2 regions of the Streptomyces sp. 2114.4 genome follow, and region 2 is predicted to be linked to the other one. Evidence: predicted binding sites of a transcription regulator. Region 2 holds the regulator's gene; the other holds the start of a gene.
What was found. The regulator HrcA, encoded in region 2, represses chaperone genes, less so after heat shock. The targets are predictions, from matches to a motif close to TTNGCACTCNGNNNNNCNGAGTGCNAA.
Positions count from the first base shown of each region.

Region 1: a site for HrcA is predicted at 4,080-4,106, ahead of groES (co-chaperone GroES). Genes of this name have one in related genera too.

Region 1 is NZ_FYEY01000001.1:3,427,037-3,433,296, forward strand. It holds gene CFW40_RS14820 (DUF2264 domain-containing protein) at 1-443, opposite strand, end outside; gene CFW40_RS14825 (hydroxyacid dehydrogenase) at 712-1,698, shown strand; gene groL (chaperonin GroEL) at 1,862-3,487, opposite strand; gene groES (co-chaperone GroES) at 3,623-3,931, opposite strand; gene CFW40_RS14840 (FtsW/RodA/SpoVE family cell cycle protein) at 4,509-5,861, shown strand.
Region 2 is NZ_FYEY01000001.1:2,498,293-2,504,552, forward strand. It holds gene CFW40_RS10915 (16S rRNA (uracil(1498)-N(3))-methyltransferase) at 119-862, opposite strand; gene CFW40_RS10920 (nitronate monooxygenase) at 859-1,947, opposite strand; gene dnaJ (molecular chaperone DnaJ) at 2,044-3,180, opposite strand; gene hrcA (heat-inducible transcriptional repressor HrcA) at 3,181-4,197, opposite strand; gene CFW40_RS10935 (MBL fold metallo-hydrolase) at 4,392-5,126, shown strand; gene CFW40_RS10940 (DUF3097 domain-containing protein) at 5,227-6,060, shown strand; gene CFW40_RS10945 (Uma2 family endonuclease) at 6,038-6,260, opposite strand, start outside.

The sequences.
Region 1 (6,260 bases), 930 kb from region 2:
CGCAGGCCGAGGGCGAGCGAGGCGGCTTCGACACGGGCCTGCCGGACGGTGCCGATACGGGGCCAGGAGTCGGGGTCCGCGCACGTCAACTCCCGTGCGCCGGTGGGGCGTCGGGTGCCGGCGGCCAGGCCCTCGGCGTAGCGGGAGAGGTGGGCGTGCGGGTCATGGCCGTTGCCGCCGGCGACGCGGAGGGCGGCGAGCAGGAACGTGCGGGCGAAGCCTTCGAGGCCGTCCGAGCGGGGTCCCGAGGAGCTGGGGCGGGGTCCCGGCAGGGTGATCAGGCCGTGGCGCGGGGAGGCGTACGGGGCGGTGGCGTGCAGCAGCCCGTCGGCCACCGCCTCCCAGTGGGCGCGGGTCCAGCCGGTGTACGCGCTGCGGCGGCGGTCCTCGGGCGGGAGCGGGAAGGGGTGGGGGTGGTGGCGCTGGTGGGGGTGCTCGGGCATGGCGTCCCCTGGGGCGGCGGATCACGGCCGGCCGGGACGGCGGATGACGGCCGGCCGCCGGGAATCCTTCAGGTGCGGCTGACCACTCGTCAAGGGCACACCGACGTCCAGGAGACGACGCCGCACGGCAGACGGACACCGCACATCCAGGTAACAGGGACACGAAGGAGGAGAACGCATGACCCCACCGGCACATCACCACGGCGGTCAGGCCGAAAAGACGAGGCGCACACCCGGCGCAGCACACCGTCCCGCGGTGCTCCTGTCGATGGGCCCCGGCATCGCGGAACGGCTCCTCGACGCCCGCCACCACACCCGTCTCGCGGCCCTCGCCCGTACCGACCCCCGCCTCGTCGCCCACGAGCTGGCCGACCCCACCCCCGCGGTCGCCGCCGCCCTCGCCGACGCCGAGGTGCTGCTCACCTGCTGGGGCGCCCCGCGGCTCACCGGCCGGGTGCTGGACGCGGCCCCGCGGCTGCGCGCCGTCGTGCACGCCGCCGGCTCGGTCAAACACCACCTCACCGACGCCTGCTGGGAGCGCGGTATCGCCGTCGCCTCGGCCGCCGCCGCCAACGCCCTCCCGGTCGCCGAATACACCCTCGCCGCGATCCTCTTCGCGGGCAAAGGCGTGCTGCACGCCGCCCACCGCTACCGCGGCCTGCGCACCGCCCACGACTGGCACCGGGAACTCGGCGCCGCCGGCAACTACCGCCGCACCGTCGGCGTCATCGGCGCCTCCCGTATCGGCCGCCGCGTCATCGAGCTGCTGCGCCCGTTCGATCTGCAGGTCCTGTTGTACGACCCCTACGTGACCGACGCCGACGCCACCCGGCTCGGCGCACGGCCGGTCCCCCTCGACGCCCTCTGCACCGGCAGCGACCTCGTCACCGTGCACGCCCCCCAGCTGCCCGCCACCCGCCATCTGCTCGGCGCCCGCGAACTGGCGCTGCTGCCCGACGGCGCGACGTTGATCAATACGGCCCGCGGCTCGCTGGTCGACGGGGCGGCCCTGCTCCCCGAGCTGGTCTCCGGCCGTCTGCACGCCGTCCTCGACGTCACCGAGCCCGAACTCCCGCCCGTCGGCTCTCCGTTGTACGAGCTGCCGAACGTCCTGCTCACCCCGCACGTGGCGGGGTCACTGGGCACCGAACTCCACCGCCTGGCCGATCACGCCCTGGACGAGCTCGAACACTATGCCCAGGGGCGGCCGTTCACCGATCCCGTACGGCCGGAGCAGCTACCCCACTCGGCCTGACCGCCCCCGGACCGAAGCGGCCCGACGGCCAAAAGGAGGGCGGCCCGGCCCGGAGGGCTGCCCGCGCCCGGAAGCCCTCCCCGTGCAAACGGAAGACCCGGCCCCCGCACACGGCAGGGACCGGGTCTCGTACTTCAGGCAGCGAACTGCCCGGCGCTGTGCGTCAGTGCGCGTGCCCGTGGCCGTGACCGGCCTCGGCCGCGTCGTCCTCCGCGGGCTTCTCGACGACCAGGGTCTCGGTCGTCAGCAGCAGCGAGGCGATCGACGCGGCGTTCTCCAGGGCGGAGCGGGTGACCTTCACCGGGTCGATGACGCCGGCCTTGACCAGGTCGCCGTACTCGCCGGTGGCGGCGTTGAAGCCGTTGCCCTTGTCCTGCTCGGCGACCTTCGCGGTGATGACGTAGCCCTCGAGGCCGGCGTTCTCCGCGATCCAGCGCAGCGGCTCGACGGCGGCGCGGCGGACGACGGCGACACCGGTGGCCTCGTCACCCTCCTTGCCGAGGGAGCCCTCCAGCACCTTGGCGGCGTGCACCAGAGCGGAGCCACCACCGGAGACGATGCCCTCCTCGACCGCGGCGCGGGTCGCGGAGATGGCGTCCTCCAGACGGTGCTTCTTCTCCTTGAGCTCGACCTCGGTGGCCGCGCCCACGCGGATGACGCACACGCCACCGGCGAGCTTGGCCAGGCGCTCCTGGAGCTTCTCGCGGTCCCAGTCGGAGTCGGTGGACTCGATCTCGGCCTTGATCTGCGCGACGCGACCGGTGACGTCCTCGGACTTGCCGCCACCGTCGACGATGGTGGTGTCGTCCTTGGTGACGGTCACCCGGCGGGCGGTGCCGAGCACGTCCAGACCGGCCTGGTCGAGCTTGAGGCCGACCTCCTCGGCGATGACGGTCGCACCGGTGAGGGTGGCGATGTCGCCGAGCATGGCCTTGCGGCGGTCACCGAAGCCGGGGGCCTTGACGGCCACGGCGTTGAAGGTGCCACGGATCTTGTTGACCACCAGGGTCGACAGGGCCTCGCCCTCGACGTCCTCGGCGATGATCAGCAGCGGCTTGGAGGCACCGGCCTGGATGACCTTCTCCAGCAGCGGCAGCAGGTCCTGGATCGAGGAGATCTTGCCCTGGTGGATCAGGATGTACGGGTCCTCGAGGACGGCCTCCATCCGCTCCTGGTCGGTGACCATGTACGGCGACAGGTAGCCCTTGTCGAAGGCCATGCCCTCGGTGAAGTCCAGCTCCAGACCGAAGGTGTTGGACTCCTCGACGGTGATGACACCGTCCTTGCCGACCTTGTCCATCGCCTCGGCGATGAGCTCGCCGACCTGCTTGTCCTGCGCGGACAGACCGGCCACGGCGGCGATGTCGGTCTTGTCGTCGATCGGGCGGGCGGTCGCCAGGAGCTCGTCGGAGACGGCCTTGACGGCGGCGTCGATGCCCTTCTTCAGGGCGGCCGGGGAGGCGCCGGCGGCGACGTTGCGCAGACCCTCGCGGACCAGCGCCTGGGCCAGCACGGTGGCGGTGGTGGTGCCGTCACCCGCGATGTCGTTGGTCTTGGTCGCCACCTCCTTGACGAGCTGGGCGCCCAGGTTCTCGTACGGGTCGTCGACCTCGACCTCACGGGCGATGGTGACACCGTCGTTGGTGATGGTCGGCGCGCCGAACTTCTTGTCGATGACGACGTTGCGGCCCTTGGGGCCGATCGTCACCTTGACCGTGTCGGCAAGCTTGTTGACGCCGCGCTCAAGGGCGCGACGGGCGTCCTCGTCGAACTTCAGGATCTTCGCCATGGGTTGCTTCAAGTCCTCTCAATGCGATCCTCGGCCACGACGTGGGGACCGCTGTCGCTCAAACGAACTGCGCCCCTGCCCCGGGTTGTTTAGACGCGGGAACCAGGGGCGCAGATCACGGCAAAACTGGGTGACTTACTTCTCGACGATCGCGAGCACGTCGCGAGCCGAGAGAACGAGGTAGTCCTCGTTGTTGTACTTCACCTCGGTGCCGCCGTACTTGCTGTAGAGCACGACGTCGCCGACGTTGACGTCGAGCTCGACGCGCTTGCCGTCCTCGACACGGCCCGGGCCCACGGCCAGGACGACGCCCTCCTGGGGCTTCTCCTTGGCGGTGTCCGGAATGACCAGGCCCGAAGCCGTGGTCTGCTCGGCGTCGAGCGGCTGGACCACAATGCGGTCCTCAAGCGGCTTGATGGCAACCTTGGAGCTGGTGGTCGTCACGATCCGACCTCCCCCTTCGGAGATCTCACGGGGTTAACTGTCTGAGGTGGCGACCAGGTCGATCCGTCGTCGCGGGTGCCGGACCTGCCCGTCGCTGTGTGTCTGGCACTCCCCACTGGAGAGTGCCAACGCCGAGACTATGACGCGGTTAGCACTCGGTCAAGCGGAGTGCCAGCGCGGCGGGGTGCGCTTGCCTCCGCTCCGGTTGACCGGCGGCCCCGAGCCGTGGCCGACGGCGGGCCGCGCCCCGGCCGGCCAGGCCTTCCGCGGCGGATCGGGGCGGGACCAGGAGGGGACGTGGGACGGATCAGTACGGGACGGGGACTGACGCAGAACGGGTCCGGGACGGGGCAGAAGCCGGATGACGGCCACGTTCCCATCAAATCGGACACACCTTCCCCTTCCCTCGCAACCACGCCACCGGCTGCCTCGTCTACCTCCCCGACTGCCTGCCGACGAACCGGGCACATCCCGGCCGGCCCGCGGCCTCGACGATCAGTGGCGGAGGAAACCCGTGCGTGGACAGACCAGCGTTCCCCGGGCGGCCCGGCAGCGGGAGAGCGACGCCGAACGCACCATGACGTTCGCCGCACTGGCCCAGGCACCGGACCGCCGGCGGGCCGAGGCATGGCTGCTCGCCCTCGCGGTGCTGATCGCGGACTTCGGGTATGCCTGCACCGGCCTGTCGATGACCGGCCGGCTGCCCGGCGGGCTGGCCGGCTTCGCCGTCAGCATGTTCTTCGTGGCGCTGGTCCCGCACCTGGTCCTGCGCCGCTACGCGCCCCGCGCCGATCCGCTGATCCTGCCGCTGGCGACGCTGCTGACCGGACTCGGCCTGGTGCTGCTGCACCGCCTGGACGTCACCTACGCGCAGACGCCCCGGCTCAAGATCGCCGAGGCGGCGAGCGGGCAACTGGTGTGGACAGTGATCGGGGTGGCGGTCTGCATCGTCATCCTGCTGGTGCTGCGCGATCACCGCGTTCTGCAGCGCTACATCTATCTGACGATGGTGGTCGCGCTGGTGCTGCTGATGGCCCCGGCCTTCTTCGGCGCCGACATGTACGGCGCCAAGCGCTGGATCCTGCTCGGGCCGCTGTCGCTGCAGCCCGGCGAGTTCGTGAAGATCATGATCTCGGTGTTCTTCGCGGGCTACCTCACCGTCAACCGCGATGCGCTGGCACTGGCCGGACGCCGCGTCCTGGGCGCCCAACTGCCCCCGGGGCGGCAGCTCGCACCGATCTTCACCATCTGGGTGATCAGCCTGCTGGTGCTGGTCTTCGAACGGGACCTGGGCACCTCGCTGATCTTCTTCGGCGTCTTCGTGATCATGCTGTACATGGCCACGAACCGCACCAGCTGGGTGGTCTGCGGCCTCCTGATGGCCGTCGTCGGCGCGGCCGTCGTCGGCTCCCTGGAGCCCCACGTCCACGGCCGGGTCACCGCCTGGCTCGACCCGATGCGGGCCTTCACCAAGGAAGGCATCGCGGAGGGCATGTCCAACCAGCTCGGCCAGGCCCTGTTCAGCTTCGGCAGCGGCGGCATCTCCGGCAGCGGACTCGGCCAGGGCCACCCCGAGCTGATCGGCTTCGCCGGCAACAGCGACTTCATCCTCACCACCGTCGGCGAGGAAATGGGGCTGGCCGGGGTGATGGTCGTGATCATGCTGTACGTCCTGCTGGCCCAGCGCGGCCTGCGCGTCGGGCTGACCGCCCGCGACCCCTTCGGCAAGCTGCTCGCGGTCGGCCTCTCCGGCGCCCTGCTCCTCCAGGTCTTCGTCGTCGCCGGCGGCGTCACCGGCCTGATCCCCCTGACCGGCAAGGCCCTCCCCTTCCTCGCCAAGGGAGGCTCGTCCCTCGTCGCGAACTGGGTGATGGTGGCCTTGCTGCTGCGGATCAGCGACCATGCGCAGCGCCGGCGTGAGCCGGCGTAGTTTTCCCGCGTTTTCTTCTTTCCCGCCGTGGGTGCTGCTCGCCGTTGCGCTGCGCTTTGCCTAGGCCCGTTTTTGGCTTTCCCGCCGTTCCGCCTGCGGCGGGCGATGTCCGCTGCGCGGGGCTGTGGGTGCGGTGACGGTCCTCCGGGGCCTGGTGTGGACTGCTTCGCTTTACGTCCACACCAGGCCCCTCCGGCCCGTCCCCTCCCGTGGGGAGTTAAGTGAACGTGAGTGGGGGCCACGGTCGTAGCCGATTTCCCCGTGCCGACAAGGCGCACCGGACCACCCAGGCCCACCCCACCGGCCTTCTTCCCACCCCCAACGGGAGGGGACGGGCCGGAGCGGGTGGGGTGCCGGGCTTTGCTTCCGAAGGCTCCAAGAAAGAGCAAAGGCGGAGCG
Region 2 (6,260 bases):
GGCGCCCACCCCACCCCCCGCCGCGCGGTCCCCGCGCCGGCCGGGCCGCACACCGCACGGGAGCGCCCGTCACCCCGAGGACCCGGACGGGGACCGCGTCTCCCTAGGGGGAGCCCCCCTAGCTCCAGCGCCCCGTGCGCCCCAGCAGCAGCGCCGTGGCCGCGGTGCCCGCCGTGGAGGTGCGCAGCACGGTCGTCCCCAAGCGGTAGGGCCTGGCGCCCGCCTCGGCGAAGAGGGACAGCTCCTCCGGGGAGACCCCGCCTTCCGGCCCGACGACGAGCACGATCCGGCCCTCGGCGGGGAGTTCGGCGGTGGCGAGCGGGGAGCTGCCCTCCTCGTGGAGGACGGCCGCGAAGTCGGCGTCGGCGAGCAGGGTGGCCACCTGCTTGGTGGTCAGCGGGTCCGCGACCTCGGGGAAGGTCAGCCGGCGCGACTGCTTGCCCGCCTCACGGGCCGTGGCACGCCATTTGCCCAGCGATTTGGCGGCCCGCTCGCCCTTCCACTGGGTGACGCAACGCGCCGCCGCCCAGGGCACGATGGCGTCCACACCGGTCTCGGTCATCGTCTCGACGGCCAGCTCGCCGCGGTCGCCCTTGGGGAGCGCCTGGACGACGGTGATGGTGGGCTCCGGCGACGCCTCGGTGCGCAGTTCAGCGACCGCGACGGTGAGCCGGTCCTTGCCCTCGACGGCGGCGACCGTGCCGTGCGCGCCGGTGCCGTGGCCGTCCGTCAGGACGACCTCCTCACCGGCCCGCAGCCGGCGCACCGACACCGCGTGCCGGCCCTCGGGGCCGTCCAGGGTCAGCGTGCCGCCGGCCCGTACGTCCGCGAGCGAATCGACGAGGAACACCGGAGCGGTCATGCGGCACCGCCGGCGCGCGGGCGGCTCAACGCGGCGCGCGCCGCGTCCAGTTCGACCGCCAGTACGTCCACGAGCTGCCCGGCGGGCAGCTCCCGCGCCAGCCGGTGCCCCTGTCCGGCCCACAGGCTCATGCCCTGCGCGTCGCCCGCCTTGGCCGCGGCCTTGCGCACCGTGGAGGTGAGGTAGTGGACGGCGGGGTAGGCGGCCGGGGCGTACGGGCCGTGCTCGCGCAGGAAGCGGTTGACCAGTCCGCGGGCGGGCCGCCCGGAGAACGCCCGGGTCAGCTCGGTATGCGTGAACAGCGGGTTGGTCAGCGCCTGCTTGTGCAGCGGGTTGGCGCCCGATTCGGGGGTGGCGAGGAAAGCGGTGCCCAGCTGCGCCATGCTCGCCCCGGCGGCCAGCACCGACGCGATCTGCGCCCCGCGCATCAGCCCGCCCGCGGCGATCACCGGGATCTGCACGGCCTCACGGACCTGGCCGAGCAGCGCCAGCAGCCCCAGCCCCGAGCCGGTCCCGTCCGCATGCGGATCGTCCCGGTGGGTGCCCTGGTGGCCGCCGGCCTCCACGCCCTGCACACACACCGCGTCGGCGCCCGACCACTGGGCGGCCTGCGCCTCGGCGGCGGTGGTGACCGTGACGACCGTGTACGTGCCGACCGCGGCGAAGGAGTCGAGGACGGCGCGCGAGGGGCAGCCGAAGGTGAAGGACACCACCGGCACCGGATCGTCCCGCAGGGTCGCGAGCTTGGCCTCGTAGCCGTCGTCGATGGGTCCGTCGGTGTCACCGAGCTCGGTCTCGTACCAGGCGGCCTCGCCCGCGAGTTGTTCGCGGTAGGCCTCGACGACGGAGCCGTCGGCCAGCGAGGGCTGCGGCATGAAGAGGTTGACGCCGAAGGGCCGGTCGGTCAGCGACCGCAGCTGTTTGATCTCCTGGTACATGCCGTCGGCGGTTTTGTAGCCGGCGGCGAGGAAGCCGAGACCGCCGGCCCCGCAGACGGCGGCGGCCAGCTCGGGTCCGGAGCCGCCTCCCGCCATCGGGGCCTGCACGATCGGATGGCGGCAGAGATCGGTCAGTGCGGTGGGCATGAGCACATCGTGTCACGCCCACCGCGCCGTTCCGAACCGGGTCCGAGGCCGCAGCGCCGCCCGGGGAACGGCTCCGGCCCCCGGGCTCACCTGGGGCTATCGCCCGTTGAACGCATCCTTCAGACGCGAGAAGAGACCCTGCTGCCCCGGCTGGAACTGCCCCGTGGGCCGCTCCTCCCCGCGGAGCTTGGCCAGCCGCCGCAGCAGGTCCTCCTGGTCGGCGTCGAGCTTGGACGGCGTCATCACCTCGACGTGGACGATGAGATCGCCCCGGCCGCCGCCGCGCAGATGCGTCACGCCGCGCTGGTGCAGCGGAATCGACTGGCCGGACTGGGTACCGGGCCGGACATCGATCTCCTCCACCCCGTCCAGCGTCTCCAGCGGGCACTTCGTGCCCAGCGCCGCCGCCGTCATCGGGATGGTGACCGTGCAGTGCAGATCGTCGCCGCGCCGCTGGAAGACCGGATGCGCCACCTCGTGGATCTCCACATAGAGATCACCGGCGGGGCCGCCGCCGGGGCCGACCTCGCCCTCGCCCGCGAGCTGGATGCGGGTGCCGTTGTCGACACCGGCCGGGATCTTGACGGTGAGCGTGCGGCGCGAGCGGATCCGGCCGTCGCCGGCGCACTCGTGGCACGGCGTCGGCACGACCGTGCCGAAGCCCTGGCACTGCGGGCACGGCCTGGACGTCATGACCTGGCCGAGGAAGGACCGGGTGACCTGGGAGACCTCACCGCGGCCGCGGCACATGTCGCAGGTCTGCGCCGAGGTGCCGGGGGCCGCGCCCTCACCGCTGCAGGTCGTACAGACGACGGCGGTGTCGACCTGGATGTCCTTGGTGGTGCCGAAGGCGGCTTCGTTCAGCTCGATGTCGAGCCGGATCATGGCGTCCTGGCCACGGCGGGTGCGCGAGCGCGGTCCGCGCTGCGACGCAGTGCCGAAGAAGGCGTCCATGATGTCGGAGAAGTTGCCGAAGCCCGCGCCGAAGCCGCCCGCGCCCTGGCCGCCGCCGGCCTGCGAGAGGGGGTCCCCGCCGAGGTCGTAGACCTGCTTCTTCTGCGGGTCCGACAGCACCTCGTAAGCGGCGTTGATCTCCTTGAACCGCTCCTGGGTCTTCGGATCCGGGTTCACGTCCGGGTGCAGCTCGCGCGCCAGCCGGCGGAAGGCCTTCTTGATCTGGTCCTGCGAGGCGTCGCGGCCGATGCCGAGGACCGAGTAGTAATCCGTGGCCACTTACGACTCCGCGAGGATTTGTCCGACGTAACGTGCCACTGCGCGTACCGCTCCCATCGTTCCGGGGTAGTCCATGCGGGTCGGTCCGACCACGCCGAGTTTGGCGACTGCCTCGTCGCCCGAACCGTAGCCGACCGTGACGACCGATGTGGACGCCAGGCCTTCATGGGCATTCTCATGCCCGATGCGTACGGTCATGCCCGAGTCCTTGGCCTCCCCGAGCAGCTTGAGCATCACCACATGCTCCTCAAGGGCCTCCAGCACCGGCCGGATGGTCAGGGGGAAATCGTGCCCGAAGCGCGTGAGATTGGCGGTGCCGCCGATCATCAGGCGCTCTTCGGTCTCCTCCACCAGAGTTTCCAGCAACACCGACAGCACTGTCGAGACCGTGCCGCGGTCGTCCTGCTCGAAGGACTCCGGAAGATCCTGCACCAACTGCGGCACATCCGCGAACCGGCGGCCGACGACCCGGCTGTTGAGCCGGGCCCGCAGATCCGCCAGGGAGGTTTCGCCGAACGGTTCCTGGCAGTCGATGAGCCGCTGCTCGACCCGGCCGGTGTCCGTGATCAGTACGAGCATCAGCCGGGCCGGGGCCAGGGCCAGCAGCTCGACGTGCCGGACCGTGGACCGGGTCAGGGACGGGTACTGCACGACGGCGACCTGCCGGGTCAGCTGCGCCAGCAGCCGGACCGTGCGGCCCACCACGTCGTCGAGGTCGACGGCGCCGTCCAGGAAGTTCTGGATCGCCCGCCGCTCCGGGCTGGACAGCGGCTTGACGCCGGCCAGCTTGTCGACGAACAGGCGGTAGCCCTTGTCGGTCGGGATCCGCCCGGCGCTGGTGTGCGGCTGGGCGATGAACCCCTCGTCCTCCAGGACCGCCATGTCGTTGCGGACGGTGGCCGGGGAGACCCCGAGCCGGTGGCGTTCGGTGAGCGCCTTGGAGCCGACCGGCTCCTCCGTCCCGACGTAGTCCTGGACGATGGCGCGCAGCACCTCCAGCCTGCGTTCACTGAGCATCCCGCGCACCTCCAGTCCGGCCGTCCGCCGCTTCGTTTCTCCTGGCACTCACACGGGCCGAGTGCCAGACCTTGAGCCAGTGTACGGCCGGGTAGCACGGGCGCGGCAAGGGCGGGCGCGCGGAGTGCTCGCCGGATGACCGTGTTCGGCCGATCTGTCGGGCAACGCTATCGCGATGGCGCTAGCGTCTCGGTATGCGTACAGCTTGGGAAGAGGCCGGTTGGGAACGACTCGGTGACGGCGTCGCCAGGCGCCGGATGCCGGGCTGGGACGAGACGGTCGGGGTGATCGCGGGGAGCACCGGGGTCATCGTCGTCGACACCGGCGCGACCCTGCGCGACGGTGCGGAGCTGCGCCGGACGATCCGCGGGGTGCTGGGCCGGGACGTGACGCATATCGCGCTCACCCACCCCCACTTCGATCATGTGCTGGGCACCGCCGCCTTCGCGGGCGTCGCGGTGTTCGGGGCGGCCGGCCTGGGCGAGCTGCTGCGCCGCGGCAAGGACGAGCTGCGGCACGACGCGATCCGGCACGGTGTCGCGCGGGACGCCGCCGCGGAGGCCGCCGATCTGCTCGTCGCCCCGCACCACCAGGTGCACGGCCAGCTGACCGTCGAGCTGGGCGACCGGCAGGTGCTGCTCGCCAACGTCGGCCCCGGGCACACCGCCCACGATCTGGCGGTCCTGGTACCGGGCCGGGGCGGCGAGCCGGAGATCGTCTTCTGCGGCGATCTGGTCGAGGAGTCCGGCGAGCCCCAGGCGGGCCCCGACGCTCTGCCGCGGCAGTGGCCCGGCGCGCTGGACCGGCTGCTGGCCCTCGGCGGCGAGGAGGCACGGTACGTTCCCGGCCATGGCGCCGTGGTGGACGCCCGCTTCGTCCGCGCCCAACGCGACGCCCTGGCGGCCCGCTTCGGCGTGGCGCCTTCCTGACCACTGCCCGCCGGCCCGCCGCCCCTTTCCGGTCTCGACACCACCGCTTCCGGCCTCCACACACCACCGCCCGCCCTCCCCGACGGAACAGGCCCACCCGATGCAGAGCAAGCGCTACAGCCCCGACCTCACCCCACCGTGGAAGAAGCAGCGGCCCGCGCCCGAGGTGCCGGCCGAGCCCGATCTGGTCGTCGAGGAGGTCACCTCGGGCTTCTGCGGCGCCGTGATCCGCTGCGAGAAGACGGCACAGGGCCCGACGGTCACCCTGGAGGACCGCTTCGGCAAGCACCGGGTCTTCCCCATGGAGCCACGCGGCTTCCTCCTGGAGGGGCGGGTGGTCACGCTCGTACGCCCCCATGACCGGCCGGCGGCCACCGCGCCGGCGCGTACGGCATCGGGATCACTCGCCGTGCCCGGCGCCCGCGCACGGGTCGCCCGCGCCGGGCGCATCTATGTGGAGGGCCGGCACGACGCCGAGCTGGTGGAGCGGGTGTGGGGCGACGACCTGCGCATCGAGGGCGTGGTCGTGGAGTACCTGGAGGGCATCGACGACCTGCCGACGATCGTCCGCGGCTTCGCCCCCGGCCCGGACGCCCGCCTCGGCGTCCTCGTCGACCACCTCGTGCCCGGCTCGAAGGAGTCGCGCATCGCGGCCGGGGTGACCGGGGACCATGCGCTGGTGGTGGGCCACCCCTACATCGACATCTGGGAGGCGGTGAAGCCGTCCTCGGTCGGGATCGCGGCCTGGCCGTCCGTTCCGCACGGGCAGGACTGGAAGACCGGGGTGTGCCGGGCGCTGGGCTGGCCGGAGAACACGGGCGCCGCCTGGCAGCGCATCCTGTCCTGCGTGCGCTCCTACAAGGACCTGGAGCCGGCGCTGCTGGGGCGGGTGGAGGAGCTGATCGACTTCGTCACGGCCGGCGGTGCGGCCTGACGTTGGGGAGGGTGCCGAATTCGCTGGTGTCCAAGTCGACGTCGAGCAGCGCCAACGGCACGGATTCGCCGAATTTACCGATCCGCTGAGCCCGGTAGTCAGCATCCTCACCGCTGCCGACAGGCTCGGTGAACAGGACACATTGAGCCATGATGGGGTCGACGACGAGGTAGGCGGGAATCCCTCCCGCCGCGTAGATC